3 regions of the Arthrobacter sp. NPDC080073 genome follow, and region 1 is predicted to be linked to each of the others. Evidence: predicted binding sites of a transcription regulator. Region 1 holds the regulator's gene; each other region holds the start of a gene.
The links. Region 1 encodes HrcA, which represses chaperone genes, less so after heat shock. Its sites were predicted from a motif close to TTNGCACTCGNNNNNNNCGAGTGCNAA; they were not measured.
Positions count from the first base shown of each region.

Region 2: a site for HrcA is predicted at 3,180-3,206, ahead of groES (co-chaperone GroES). Genes of this name have one in related genera too.
Region 3: a site for HrcA is predicted at 2,758-2,784, ahead of groL (chaperonin GroEL). Genes of this name have one in related genera too.

Region 1 is NZ_JBFBKR010000003.1:387,952-392,674, forward strand. Features, by position in the region: gene AB0O52_RS05970 (16S rRNA (uracil(1498)-N(3))-methyltransferase) at 1-635, opposite strand, end outside; gene dnaJ (molecular chaperone DnaJ) at 638-1,768, opposite strand; gene hrcA (heat-inducible transcriptional repressor HrcA) at 1,836-2,849, opposite strand; gene AB0O52_RS05985 (DUF3097 domain-containing protein) at 3,031-3,888, shown strand; gene AB0O52_RS05990 (DUF4870 domain-containing protein) at 3,992-4,405, shown strand; gene hemW (radical SAM family heme chaperone HemW) at 4,460-4,723, opposite strand, start outside.
Region 2 is NZ_JBFBKR010000004.1:39,229-43,951, forward strand. Features, by position in the region: gene AB0O52_RS06200 (acyltransferase family protein) at 1-743, opposite strand, end outside; gene groL (chaperonin GroEL) at 1,036-2,646, opposite strand; gene groES (co-chaperone GroES) at 2,734-3,030, opposite strand; gene AB0O52_RS06215 (hypothetical protein) at 3,257-3,667, opposite strand; gene AB0O52_RS06220 (class I SAM-dependent methyltransferase) at 3,745-4,723, shown strand, end outside.
Region 3 is NZ_JBFBKR010000014.1:76,791-81,513, reverse strand. Features, by position in the region: gene AB0O52_RS16110 (DUF3263 domain-containing protein) at 1-304, shown strand, start outside; gene AB0O52_RS16105 (LytR C-terminal domain-containing protein) at 354-974, shown strand; gene AB0O52_RS16100 (cold-shock protein) at 1,114-1,317, shown strand; gene AB0O52_RS16095 (ABC transporter substrate-binding protein) at 1,431-2,699, shown strand; gene groL (chaperonin GroEL) at 2,997-4,625, shown strand.

The sequences.
Region 1 (4,723 bases):
TCCGGGCCGACGATGAGCAGGACCTCCCGTCCCGCTCCGGTATCCGCGTCGGAAACCTGGCCCTGCCACTTCTCCAGGACCTCCCGCAGCGGACGTTTCGCGTCCTCGTGCAGGATGATCGCCAGGTCAGCCGCTGCAACCGCAGCAGCCAGGCCGGAGCCGTCGACGGCGGCACGCACCTCGGGAATCCACGCGCGCCGCGCCTGCTTGGCGGCTGCGGTGGCCACGGACTGCCACTTCGCGTGGGCTTTGGCGGCCCGGTCGCCCTTCCAACGGACGATCGAACGTTCCGCCTGCCAGGGCACGACGGCGTCGATCCCCAGTTCCGTTGCAGTCTCAACTGCAAGCCCGTCACGGTCGCCCTTCGCGAGGGCCTGGACCAGCACGAGCCGCACCGTTGGCTGCTGCTCCTCATCGACCGCGGAGGCAAGGACTGTCAAGGTTCCCTGCCCGGATTCCGTCACAGTGCCGGTAAGCCGTCTTCCGGCGCCGTCGGCGATATCGACGGCTTCGCCGATTTCCAGGCGCTTGACGGTGACAGCATGCCTGGCTTCGGCGCCGTCGAGCACGAAAGAATCACCAGGGCCCAGCCCGTCAAGCGTTCCGGCTGCTGTGAAGAATAAGGGGTTGCTCACTGCTACAGGTTACCGAGCTTGTCCCGCAGCTTCGCGAACATACCGCCACTGGCCACAAGCTTGCCTTCGGTGAACTGCTCTCCGCGCAATTTGGCCAGTTGGCGAAGCAGGTCTTCCTGCGCGGCGTCGAGCTTGCTGGGGGTCTCAACGTGCAGGTGCACTTTGAGGTCTCCCCTGCCGTAGCCGCGGAGATGGGTGACGCCGAGTCCGCGCAGGGTGATGACCTCGCCCGACTGGGTGCCGGACTTGACGTCGATTTCCTGGGGGCCGTCGAAAGTATCGAGCTGCATCTCTGTACCGAGTGCCGCGGCCGTCATGGGAACGCTCAGCGTGGCGTGCAGGTCGTCGCCTTCACGTACATAGGTGGGATCGTTGTTGACCCGGATCTCCACGTAGAGGTCGCCGGGAGGCCCGCCGGCAGGACCAGCCTCACCTTGCGAAGACAACTGGATGCGCGTTCCGGTAGCGACGCCGCCTGGCACCTTGACGGTCAGCGAACGGCGGCTGCGGATACGGCCCTGGCCGCCGCACTCATTGCAAGGATCCTTGATGATCGAGCCGAAGCCTTCGCATGATCCACACGGTGCGGCAGTCATGACCTGGCCGAGAATCGAGCGGACAGCCCGCTGGACCTGGCCCGAGCCGCCACAGATGTCGCAGCGCTCCGGGTGGGTGCCCGGACGGCAGCATGAGCCCTCGCACGTGGGACAGACGACAGCGGTGTCCACCTCAAGCTTTTTGTTGACACCGAAGACCGCTTCGCGCAAGTCGATGCGCACGCTGATCAGGGCGTCCTGGCCGCGGCGCATGCGGGACGCGGGGCCCTGCATGCCGCCGCCTCCTCCGCCGAAGAAGGTGTCGAAGATGTCCTGGAAGGCGAATCCCTGGCCCGCGTAGCCTCCCCCGAAACCGTTGTCGGTCCCGTTCTCGTTGCCGGTGGCGTCGTAGACGCGGCGCTTCTGGGGGTCGGAGAGGACCTCGTATGCGTGGGTCACCGCCTTGAATTCCTCGGCAGCGCCGGCCCCCGGGTTCACATCCGGGTGCAGCTTGCGTGCGAGCTTGCGGTAGGCCTTCTTGATCTCCTCGCCGGTTGCTTCCGGCGAGACGCCCAGAACGTCATAGTGACTGCTCAAAGTCGGTATCTCTTCCTTGTTTACGGTTCCACTGCTTTTCTTGCGAGGCGGTTTCCAGCCGAGGCCGTCAGCCGCCCAGAATGCGGGAAAGGTAGCGTGCGACGGCACGGACGGCCGCCATGGTGTTGGGATAATCCATGCGGGTGGGTCCAAGAATGCCGATCTTGGCACTGCTGCCCGGACCGTAGCCCGTGGCAACCACCGAAGCCTCGGAGAGGCCGTCATAGGGGTTTTCGCGGCCGATGCTCACCGTGACGCCCCGGGGGTCCTCAGCCATGTCCGACAACAGCCGCAACATGACCACCTGCTCCTCGAGCGCTTCGAGGACCGGACCGATGCTCAGCGGGAAGTCCACGTTGGAGCGGGCCAGGTTTGCCGTGCCTGCCATGACCATGCGTTCGTCGCGGCTCCGCTCCGCAAGCCTTTCCAGGCCGTGGGCAAGGACGGCCGCAAGGTTCCGTAGCGCGGGCGGACACAAGGCAACCACCGAGGGCAGGACTTGCGGCATGAGGTCGAGCTGGGAGCCGGCAATGCTCCCAAGGAATCGCGCCCGCAAGGCCATGAGCTCTTCGTCAGCAGCGTCTGTCGCTGCGTGCACAACGCCCTGTTCCACTTTGCCCGAATCGGCGATCAACACCACCAAGACCTGGCGCGGTGCCAAAAGGACAAACTCAATATGGCGGACACGCGCGCGGCTCAGGTGCGGATACTGGACGACGGCGACCTGGTTGGTCAGTTGGGAGAGCAGCCGGACGGTTCGCTCAAGGATGTCCTCGACGTCGTCCGGGCCCTCAAGCAACGAGTGGATGGCCCGGCGCTCGGCAGCCGAAAGCGGCTTGACCTCGGAAATACGGTCGACGAACAAGCGGTAGCCCTTGTCCGTGGGAATGCGGCCCGCACTCGTGTGTGGTGCGGCAATGAGCCCTTCTTCTTCCAAGAGGGCCATGTCATTGCGGATGGTTGCGCTCGACACTCCCAGATGGTGCCGTTCGACCAATGCTTTGGAGCCGACGGGCTCGCGGGAGTGAACGTAGTCCTCCACGATGGCGCGCAACACTTCCAGCTTCCGTGGTTCGCTCACTGCCCACCTCCAATCAACATTTCAATAATTAGCACTCAACATGCCCAAGTGCTAACAAGTCTAGTATGAGCCACCTCGTTGTTAGCATTGGTACCGCTCGCGGCGAACATGATTCCCGCGCGGTCCTGGGGAATGCCACGGACCGTGACCGATCCCCCTAGCGCAAAGTGGTGTGAAGACCGTGTCTTACGACAATTGGGGCCCGCAAGACCTCTCCTCGCCGGCCAAACGGCAACTGCCAGAGGTGCCCGTTGAACGCGGGATGGTTCTCGAAGACGTGCAGACCGGTTGGGTCGGTGCCGTGACCAGGGTGGAGAAGTCCGGAGGCATGCACATTGTGGTGCTTGAGGATCGACGGGGAAAGGCCAAGTCATTCCGTCTCGGATTCGGATTCCTGCTGGAAGGACAAGCAGTGAAGCTCCTGCCGCCAGCGCCACGCGCGACGCCCGCCAAGGGCGCGGCGCAAGCAGGCAGGACGGCATCGGGATCCGTCCGCGTGGCCGGCCAGCGGGCCCAGGTCGCCAAGGCGAGCCGTATCTGGGTGGAAGGCAAGCACGACGCCGAGCTTGTGGAAAAGGTGTGGGGAGACGATCTCCGGGTGGAGGGCATCGTCGTCGAGCCCTTGCACGGTGTCGACGATCTCAAGGCGGCCATTGCCGCGTTCTCCCCGGGCCCCGGCCGGCGGCTCGGAATCCTGGTGGACCATTTGGTACCGGATTCGAAGGAGTCGCGGATCGCTGCCGACGCCATGACGCTGCCGGGCGCCGCGGGAAACGTCCTGATCGTAGGACACCCCTATGTGGACGTCTGGCAGGCCATCCGCCCCAAAGTGTTGGGGATCGAGCAATGGCCAACCATCGCCCGCGGCACGGATTGGAAGACCGGAATCCTGAGGTCATTCGGCTGGCCGCACGAGACGGCCGAAGACGTCGGACTTGGCTGGCAGAAGCTTCTGGGCGCTGTCCACAGCTACGCCGATTTGGAGGCCTCTCTGCTGGGTCGCGTGGAGGAAGTGATCGATTTCCTGACCGTTCCGTGAGGATTGCCTGCCCCCGGGCACAGGGGTTGGTCGGCTGATCGCGTGCCGAGCAAGTATTCTGGGACAGCAACACCGCACCGATAGATACTCGAAGGAAGATACTGTGGCAGACAACGCTCCTGACGATCGGGATGGCACCTCGGGCCAGTCCCAGTACCACGGCGTTCCTGCCAACGCGCTGCCCTTGACCGCATCGGAGGACCGGCAGTGGGCAACCCTGGCGCACTTCGGCGGCATTCTTGGCTGCGTGCCTTCGCTTCTGATCTACCTGATTTTCCGGGAACGTGGCCCGTTCACCGCACAGGAATCCAAGGAAGCGCTTAACTTCACTTTGCCTCCGACGATTGCCGCAGTGCTCGCCAACATCCTCGTCTTGCTTCCAGTGGTCGGAAACCTGTTCGCCGTCCTTGCCACGGCAATCTGGGTCGCAGTGACCTGCTTCTCGGTGTCGGCCGGAATCCGGGTCAACCACGGACAGCCGCACCGCTACCGCTTCAACCTGCGCTGGATCAAGTAGCCGGTCTTCGCAGGTGCCTGTGCCGGTTGGCGCGTCTGCCGTTAGCGCCGGGCGCTAGTCCGGAAGGATCCGGCGGACCACTGCATCCGCGAGTAGCCGGCCTTTGAGTGTCAGGATCAACCGTCCTTGGAAGGCCGCTCCAGGCTCAACCAGGCCGTCGGCAATGAGGCCTGCCACGGCGTGGCGGCCCACCTTGTCGAGGGCATCGACCTGAAGCCCGGTGCCGAGGCGCGCCTCAAGCATGATGCGTTCCACTTCCCGGGTTCCGGCGTCGAGCGTTTCGCGTCCAGCGGCCGGCGACATTCCGCTACCGAGCCT
Region 2 (4,723 bases), on a different contig from region 1:
CCACAGCTCAGCATCGCAACGACGCCAACCCAGCCCATCACTACCCGAACGGACTTCGAAAGCTTCAGCGCCGGCAGGATGAGTGCAACCAGCGTTCCAACCGCGAATTCCCAGAGTCTGGCGAAGGTGTCGAAGTAGGCGGTGGTTTGGTTGACCGCGGTGGCAATGATTGAGTACGTGAGCGATACCAAGAAGATCAGGCCAAACACATACATCAGCGCTGCCCGGTAGGGCAGGGCGTATTTTCTGCAAACCAGCGCAACGAGGGCGAAGATAACCGGCCACAGGATGAACACCTGGCCTTGAACAGAGAGCGACCAGAAGTGCTGAAGTGGACTCGCCTGGCTGTGGTCGGTGGCGTAGTAGTTGACCACGTCGTGCTGCAGGAGCCAGTTCTGGAAGTAGAAGAGTGAAGCCCACACCTGGTCGACCAGAGCTGCCCAACGGGTTTTCGGTACCACCGCGAAAATGGCCGCCAAGGTGCCCAACAGGACGATGACGGCGGCAGGGAGCAGCCGACGGAACAGATGGAGCCAGTGCCTCGGCAGATCCATGGCCCGGCGCTGCTCAAAACGCCTCGTGAACTGCAAGGTCATGAGGAATGCCGAAACCAGGAGGAAGACATCCACCCCGCCGGAGACCCGGCCAAACCAGATGTGGTAGGTGACAACCATGAGGACGGCAACAGATCGAAGCCCCTGGATTTCAGGACGGAACGTCGATTTAGGCGCCGAATTCTGCATCTCGCCGCTAGTTCGCCGCAGCGCAATCGGGCGCGTGGTTGTCAAAGTCTTGCCTCCAGGGTGCTACTCAAACCGTCTACCCTACTGATTCGAAAAGTTCATCGTCAATTGAGACCGCGTTCAACCAACTTCCTACGATCCATTAGGACACAAGCGGCTGGGAGCTTCCGGAACGTTTTCTGGGTCAATCCTCCATGCCTATAGCGGGCGTCCGGTGGTCATCCGGCACCAGCGCAAATGCAGGAGGCCCGGCCCCAAAGGGGACCGGGCCTCCTGCATCGATCAACCAGTGTTAGTGGCTGTGGCCTGCGTGCTCGTCTTCCTCGGCCGGCTTCTCGACAACCAGGGTCTCGGTGGTGAGAACCAAGGCTGCGATGGACGCGGCGTTCTGGAGCGCGGAGCGGGTGACCTTGACGGGGTCGATCACGCCTGCGGCGATCAGGTCCTCGTACGCTCCGGACTTCGCATTGAAGCCGTGGTTGTCTTCCAGCTCGGCAACCTTGGCAACCACGACGTAGCCGTCGAAGCCGGCGTTCTGGGCGATCCAGCGAAGGGGCTGGGTCAGGGCGCGGCGGACGATGCCGACGGCGGCAGCCGCGTCGCCTTCCAGTGCCTTGACGGAAGCGTCCTCGTCCAGAGCCTTGAGGGCGTGGATGAGGGCGGATCCACCGCCGGAGACGATGCCTTCTTCAAGAGCAGCACGCGTGGAGGACACTGCGTCCTCGATACGGTGCTTCTTTTCCTTGAGCTCGACCTCGGTGGCTGCGCCGACCTTGATGACGCCGATCCCGCCTGCCAGCTTTGCAAGCCTCTCCTGCAGCTTCTCCCGGTCCCAGTCGGAGTCCGTGCGGGTCAGCTCGGCACGGATCTGGGCGACGCGTGCTGCGACATCCTCAGGAGTGCCAGCGCCGTCAACGATGGTGGTGTTGTCCTTCGTGACAGTGATCCGGCGGGCGCTGCCGAGGACCTCGAGGCCAACCTGGTCCAGGGACAGTCCGAGCTCCGGGGAGACAACCTGTGCGCCGGTCAGCGTGGCAATGTCCTGCAGCATGGCCTTGCGGCGGTCGCCGAAGCCCGGAGCCTTGACGGCAACCACGTTCAGGGTGCCACGGATACGGTTCACGATCAGCGTGGACAGTGCCTCGCCGTCGATGTCCTCGGCAATGATGAAGAGCGGCTTGGCAGCCTGCAGGGCCTTCTCGAGGAGCGGCAGGAACTCCTGCAGCGCGGAGATCTTGCCCTGGTTGATCAGGATGAGCGCGTCTTCCAGAACGGCTTCCTGGCGTTCCGCGTCAGTGACGAAGTACGGGGACAGGTAGCCCTTGTCGAACTGCATGCCCTCGGTGAGGACCAGTTCGGTCTGCGTGGTGGAGGACTCTTCGATGGTGATGACACCATCCTTGCCGACTTTGTCGAAAGCCTCGGCGAGGAGCTCGCCAACCTCATCGCTCTGGGCGGAGATCGCGGCAACGCTGGCAACCTGGGTGCCTTCTACTTCGCGGGCGTTCTCCAGGAGGCGGGCAGCCACGGCCCGCACGGAAACCTCGATGCCGCGCTTGATTTCGCCAGGAGCGGCTCCCGCGGCAACGTTGCGCAGGCCTTCCTTGACGAGGGCCTGTGCCAGCACGGTGGCCGTGGTGGTGCCGTCGCCTGCGACATCATTGGTCTTGGTGGCGACTTCCTTGGCCAGCTGCGCACCAAGGTTCTCATACGGGTCGTCGAGTTCGACTTCGCGGGCGATCGTCACACCATCGTTGGTGATGGTGGGAGCTCCCCACTTCTTGTCCAGAACGACGTTGCGGCCACGCGGGCCAAGGGTGACCTTGACGGTGTTGGCGAGCTTGTCAATGCCTGCTTCGAGCGAGCGACGGGCAGCGTCGTTAAACGCAAGCTGCTTTGCCATGGTTGTGTCCTTTCAAGACGGAAAACCCGCACCGCTGATCCGACCGGAAGAAGTCCGACCCGATCTGCGATGCGGGATCCAAGGGAATTACTTAACGACGATCGCCAGAACGTCGCGGGCGGACAGAACGAGGTATTCGTTGCCGCCGGTCTTGACTTCAGTTCCGCCGTACTTGGAGTAGATGACGACGTCGCCAACGGTTACGTCGACGGGCACGCGGTTGCCGTTGTCATCGAAGCGGCCGGGGCCAACTGCAACAACTTCGCCTTCCTGCGGCTTTTCCTGTGCAGTGTCCGGGATGACCAGGCCGGAAGCCGTGGTCTGCTCTGCTTCGAGCGGGCGGACAACGATGCGATCCTCGAGAGGCTTAATGGAGACCGACACTCGGATCTCTCCTTTACGTGAGGTAGTACATGGACTATCAAACCAGGGGTGCCGTGGCGGGCTTACCGTCGTCGCGGTGCCGGTAAGTTGCCTGGCGGCATGATTAGCACCCGCCTAGGGAGAGTGCTAATCAAGACTCTATGTAAGCATTAGCACTCGGTCAAGGCGAGTGCCAGAATTCAGTCATGGGTGAACGTCCGAAGGGGCAGCTTCCGGGTCAAGTAGCTCATTGCCCGGCGAGGTCGTCGAAGTCGACGTCCTCGCCGTCGTCGTATTCTTCTTTCGGTCCGGTTCCGCGGTTCAGGTAGAGGACTACGCCGCTGGCGAGCGCGACGACGCCGAACACCACCAGCCCGACGATCGCCCCGATGCGGGCACCGGTGTAGCTGTCACGGATGTCCCGGGCTTCATCCGTGGCGTCCTGGACGCTCTTTCCGGTCATGGAGTAGGTGGCGGCGTTGAAAGAGTCGAGGAAGAAAATAATGATCAAGAGCGCGATGCAGACAATGGCAATCAAAGCACCCACGATGAGCGCAGGGCGGGCATACTTGGAAAGATTTCCGGCGAAGGGACGTTTATCGGGGGCAGAGGGAGAACCATTGGCGTCGTCAGGCTGGCGTACTGGGTTGTCTTCCATGGCATCAACCCTATCGGCCCGAGTGGTCCCTGATCCCTCCCGACGCCGGATCACTGGCGAGCACTAGGCTAGTTCCCATGGCTGACACATCCCCGGACCAGATTGCCCCCTTGCTGACAACGGAAGGTTGGGAGCTGCTGGCGTCCTTGGGACCGTACCGCGATGGCGAAGCCTTCGCCCTGAATGCGCGCCTCCGCAAGGACGGCCACTCCCCCGCGCTCGTGGCCGCCGTCCTCACCCAGTCCAGGCTCCGCACCCGGGCCGAGGCCAAGTTCGGCGAATTCGCCCGGCAGATGCTTTTCACCCAGGCCGGACTGGAACAGGCCACCCGGCTCAATGTCGCAGCCAGGCATGCCGAACGCTTCGCCAAGGCGGGCACGCAGCACGTCGCGGACCTGGGCTGCGGGCTCGGAGCCGACTCCATGGCCATGGCCTCCATGGACATCAAGGTCACCGCCGTGGAACTCGACGAGACCACCGCAGCGTGCGCCACGATCAACCTCATGTCCTTCCCGCACGCAACGGTGGTGCATTCCGACGCCACGTCGGTGCCCCTCGACGGGGTCGACGGCGTGTGGCTCGATCCGGCGCGCCGCACGACGTCGTCGTCGGGAACCACACGGATCTGGGACCCCGAGGCGTTCTCGCCGCCGTTGTCCTTCGTTGAATCATTGGCCGCTACCGGCAGGTCCGTGGGGGTCAAGATGGGCCCGGGGATGCCACATGATTCGGTTCCGGCCGGCTGCGAGGCACAGTGGGTTTCGGTGGGAGGGGACGTCACGGAAGTAACGCTGTGGTTCAATGACGTCTCCCGCCCGGGCATCCGCCGCGCTGCCCTTGTGCTCGGGCCGCAGGGCGCGGCAGAGATCACCAGCGGCGAAGATTTCGACGGCGGCCCGGTGCCCGGCGTCGGGCCCGTGGAGGGATACCTGTACGAACCGGATGGCGCGGTGATCCGCGCGGGCCTGGTGGCCGACGTCGCGCTCCGGCTCGGCGGCCACCTGGTGGACCACCACATTGCCTATATCTGCGCTCCGGAACTGGTGGAGACCCCGT
Region 3 (4,723 bases), on a different contig from region 1:
CGAAGCAACTGGATTGGTGCTTGAAGACCTGTCCACCGGACTCCGCAGCGATTCGCCGCTCGGCGAGCGTGAACAGCAGATGCTGGCCCTGGAGAGGCAATGGTGGAAGTACGCCGGGGCCAAGGAACAGGCCGTCAGGGAACTCTTCGATCTCTCCGCGACCCACTACTACCAGCTGCTCAATGCCCTCATCGACACTGAGGAAGCATTGGCCCACGATCCTATGCTGGTCAAGAGATTGCGTAGACTACGTATGTCACGGCAGAGGGCCCGCACAGCGCGTCGTCTCGGTTCTGACGCATAGAGCACCCGCTGATCCCCCAGCAAGCAAGCAGCAAGGACAAGGCTTCACCATGACCAAATTTGCCCGGGATGAATTCGACCGTGTCCCGCAGAGCTCATCGCGCCAAGGTGTCCACAGGCTCGTCGCGTCCGCTTCCCGTCCCGCGCTGTGGCCGGTGCTGCTCCTGGGCGGCATCGCGCTGGCTGTCGGCCTCGTTGCCTTCCTCATCCTTCCCAAGCTTGGCTTCACCTCGTCGACGACGCCGCAAGCCGTCGTCACCGCGGACGCCTCCAAGCCAAGCGCCGCGGCCTCACCTTCCGCAAACAGCTCTGCGCAGGCATCCAGCCAGCCGAGCCCGAGCGACACTCCTTCCAACCCGCCGACGGCCACCACAGCGACCCCCAGTACGGCGCCGTTGGACAAGACAGCGGCCGTCGCGGTCTACAACGGCACCACCACCGGCGGCCTGGCTGCCCGCGTGGCCGGCATCGTGCAAGGCGGGGGCTGGCCATTGGCAACCGTCGCAAACTGGGGCGGCATGCCCCAGCAGACGTCGTCGGTCTTCTACAAAGGCGAAGCCCAGAAAGGCAATGCCGAAGCGCTAGGCAAATTGCTGGGCATTTCCAACCTTGTGGACAGCGCCGAATTCCAGCAGCCCGTGGTTGTCATTCTGGGCCCCGGCTACAAGTAGCAGCTCGGTTACGCCTCAATAACATTGCGGCTACCCCCACCCAAGGTTGCGCCCCGGCAACGTGACTGTGGTTACAGTAGTTGTGAGCCGGCCCGGAGATCCCGGAAGCCGGCCACTGCTAGCTGAAAGTGTGGGGATCATGGCTTTGGGAACCGTCAAATGGTTCAATGCCGAAAAGGGCTACGGATTCATCACCGTGGATGAGTCCGGTGACGACATTTTTGTGCATTGGTCTGCCATCCAGATGGATGGCTTCCGTGCTCTCGAAGAAGGACAACGGGTCGACTTCGAACTGGGCGAGGGCCAGAAGGGCCCGCAGGCAGAAAGCGTGCGGCTTATCTAGTGGGTGTTGCGGCAACAGGGCAGTCGTGGCTTTTTGAAACCCGGCCTTTTGAAACCTGGCCCCTTCGAGGACGCCGGTCCCGGGTAGTTTCCCTTCTTGCAGGCCTTTCAGCCTTGGCCCTCGGACTGGCCGGATGTTCGGCCCCCATCGGCAACGCCAGGCTCAGCTCCGTTACCACGAGCGGCGACGGCGTCCTGCGCATCGGCGTGATTCTGGACAATACCGGTAGCTCCGCATTCCTCAATGAGTCCGAGCTTGCGGCGGCCAAGCTGGCTGTCAAGCAGATCAACGACGCAGGCGGATTCAAGGGCCACCCTGTCGAGTTGCTTCCGTCATCGGCCGCCGGCGAAGGCAGCGGCGCTAGCCAAGGGGCCAGGGCGGCGGCCTTCACTGCCGATGCCGCGGCACAAGCCAAGGCGCTGCTGTCGGCCCACGCCGACGTCGTTGTGGGGCCGACGGATTCCAGCCACGCTCCCGCAGCCATCGATGTGTTGTCTCCAGCCCGGATTCCGCTCATCTCGCCCGCAAACACGGCGTCGGGGCTGAGCAGCTACAAAAACGGTGGCTTCTACTTCCGGACCTCGGCCGCTGATGCCGCGCAGGGCAGCGTCTTGGCGAAGCTGGCCCACGACGCCGGTGCCACGAGGATTTCCGTCCTCCACGAAGCCGGGGACTACGGTACGCGCGTCTCCGGAGCGGTCATGGACGCCGCCCGCAGCCTTGGAATGAACGCCGTGTCCAACGCGGAATTCACGCCGGGCAAAGCAGCTCCCGCGGCGGCGGGCATCAAGTCGGGCACGCCGGACGCCGTCGTCGTGGTGGCCCGTGACGGTGCCCAAGGCGCCCTGGCCGAGCTGCTGAACGCGGGGTTGAGCGGCAAGAGCCTGATCCTGAGTGACGGCGCCATCCGCCAATACGGAACAGCGCTCGGTGCCGGTGGCCTCGACGGCGCACGCGGAATTCTTCCAGGTGTCTTCCCGAGTGCGGAGTTCCAGGCCGGGCTGACCGGGATCGACCCCCAACTCAAGGACACGACGTATGCCGCCGAAACGTACGACGCCGTTACCCTCGCGTCGCTTGCGGCCGCAGCGGCGGGCGACGACGCCGGTAGCTCGATCGCGGCCTGGCTCACCACGGTGTCCGGCGGGACGCGCCCGGCGTCGGGCGATGCGGCAACGAAAGAGCGCACCTCCTGTGCGTCATACAAGGATTGCCTCGAGCTGCTGAAGGGGGCCAGGCTCCCGGATTACGACGGCGAGTCCGGCACCATCGGGTTCGACGCCAACGGCGACGTTACCTCGTCCAATTACATGGTCTTCACCTACGGAGCCGACAACACTGCGCGGGTGAGTGGCAAGGAGACTGCTTCACGGACTCCGTGATCGGCTTGTGCCTGGAGCGAATTCGCTCGGCGTGGCGAGCACTTTCCTGCGCTTGCTGCTTGCACTCTCCTCGGGTGAGTGCTAATTATTGATTAGCACTCTCAAGCACTGACTGCTAATTCTTCACACGGCTCCGGTCGTATGGAAGCAGTGGGTGCCTGGGAGAACAAAGAAAACCTTGCTGGGGTGAGATCCGGAGCAGGCGGCGTACAGAGGCCGAATGTGAAGGATCGTCCGTCGCGGGCACCGCAGTGAAGGCACCTTCTTAACGACTGTCCCGAAAGGACTACCGCCGTTATGGCCAAGATCATTGCATTTGATGAAGAGGCGCGCCGCGGTCTCGAGCGGGGTCTGAACACCCTCGCCGACGCCGTCAAGGTCACCCTCGGCCCGCGTGGACGCAATGTCGTCCTCGAAAAGAAGTGGGGCGCTCCCACGATCACCAACGATGGTGTTTCCATCGCCAAGGAGATCGAGCTGGACGATCCTTACGAGAAGATCGGCGCCGAGCTGGTCAAGGAAGTTGCCAAGAAGACCGACGACGTCGCTGGCGACGGCACCACCACCGCCACCGTGCTTGCCCAGGCCCTCGTCAAGGAAGGCCTGCGCAACGTAGCTGCCGGCGCCGACCCGCTGTCCCTCAAGCGCGGCATCGAGAAGGCTGTTGAAGCCGTTATCACCGAGCTGCTCGCCTCCGCCAAGGAGATCGAGACCAAGGAAGAGATCGCAGCCACGGCTTCCATCTCTGCCGGCGACACCGAAATCGGTAACCTCATTGCTGAAGCCCTGGACAAGGTCGGCAAGGAAGGCGTCATCACGGTCGAGGAGTCCAACACCTTCGGCCTGGAGCTTGAACTCACCGAAGGCATGCGCTTCGACAAGGGTTACATCTCCGCGTACTTCGTCACCGACGCAGAGCGCCAGGAAACGGTCCTCGAAGACCCGTACATCCTGATTGTCAACTCCAAGATCTCCAACGTGAAGGAACTCGTTGCGGTCCTGGAGAAGGTCATGCAGTCCAACAAGCCGCTGCTGATCATCGCCGAAGACATCGAGGGCGAGGCCCTGGCTACCCTCATCGTCAACAAGATCCGTGGCACCTTCAAGTCCGTCGCCGTCAAGGCTCCGGGCTTCGGTGACCGCCGCAAGGCACAGCTCGCCGACATCGCTATCCTCACCGGTGGCCAGGTCATCTCCTCGGAGGTCGGCCTCAGCCTCGAGAACGCAACCCTCGAACTGCTCGGCAACGCCCGCAAGGTTGTTGTCACCAAGGACGAGACCACCATCGTCGAAGGTGCCGGCGACGCCGACGCCATCGCCGGCCGTGTTGCACAGATCCGTGCCGAGATCGAGAACTCCGACTCCGACTACGACCGCGAGAAGCTGCAGGAGCGCCTGGCCAAGCTGGCCGGCGGCGTTGCAGTCATCAAGGCCGGTGCCGCAACCGAGGTGGAGCTCAAGGAGCGCAAGCACCGCATTGAGGACGCTGTCCGCAACGCCAAGGCTGCCGTTGAAGAAGGCATCGTCGCCGGTGGTGGCGTTGCCCTCATCCAGGCTGGCGCGAAGGCATTCGCCAACCTGCAGCTCGAAGGCGACGAAGCAACGGGCGCCAACATCGTCCGCGTTGCCATCGACGCTCCGCTCAAGCAGATCGCTCACAACGCTGGCCTCGAGCCGGGCGTTGTCATCGACAAGGTCCGCGGCCTGCCGTCGGGTCACGGCCTGAACGCCGCAACCGGCGTTTACGAGGACCTGCTGGCTGCCGGCGTCAACGACCCCGTAAAGGTCACCCGCTCGGCTCTCCAGAACGCTGCCTCCATCGCTGGTCTGTTCCTGACCACCGAGGCCGTTGTTGCCGACAAGCCGGAGAAGAACGCTCCGGCCATGGGTGGCGGCGACGACATGGGCGGCATGGGCGGCTTCTAAGCCCCCGCGCCGGCTCACCAGCCACACGCACGACGACGGTCCCCGCTTCAGGTGGGGGCCGTCGTCGCCGTTTAACGACGCTCGCTCACCTATATCGG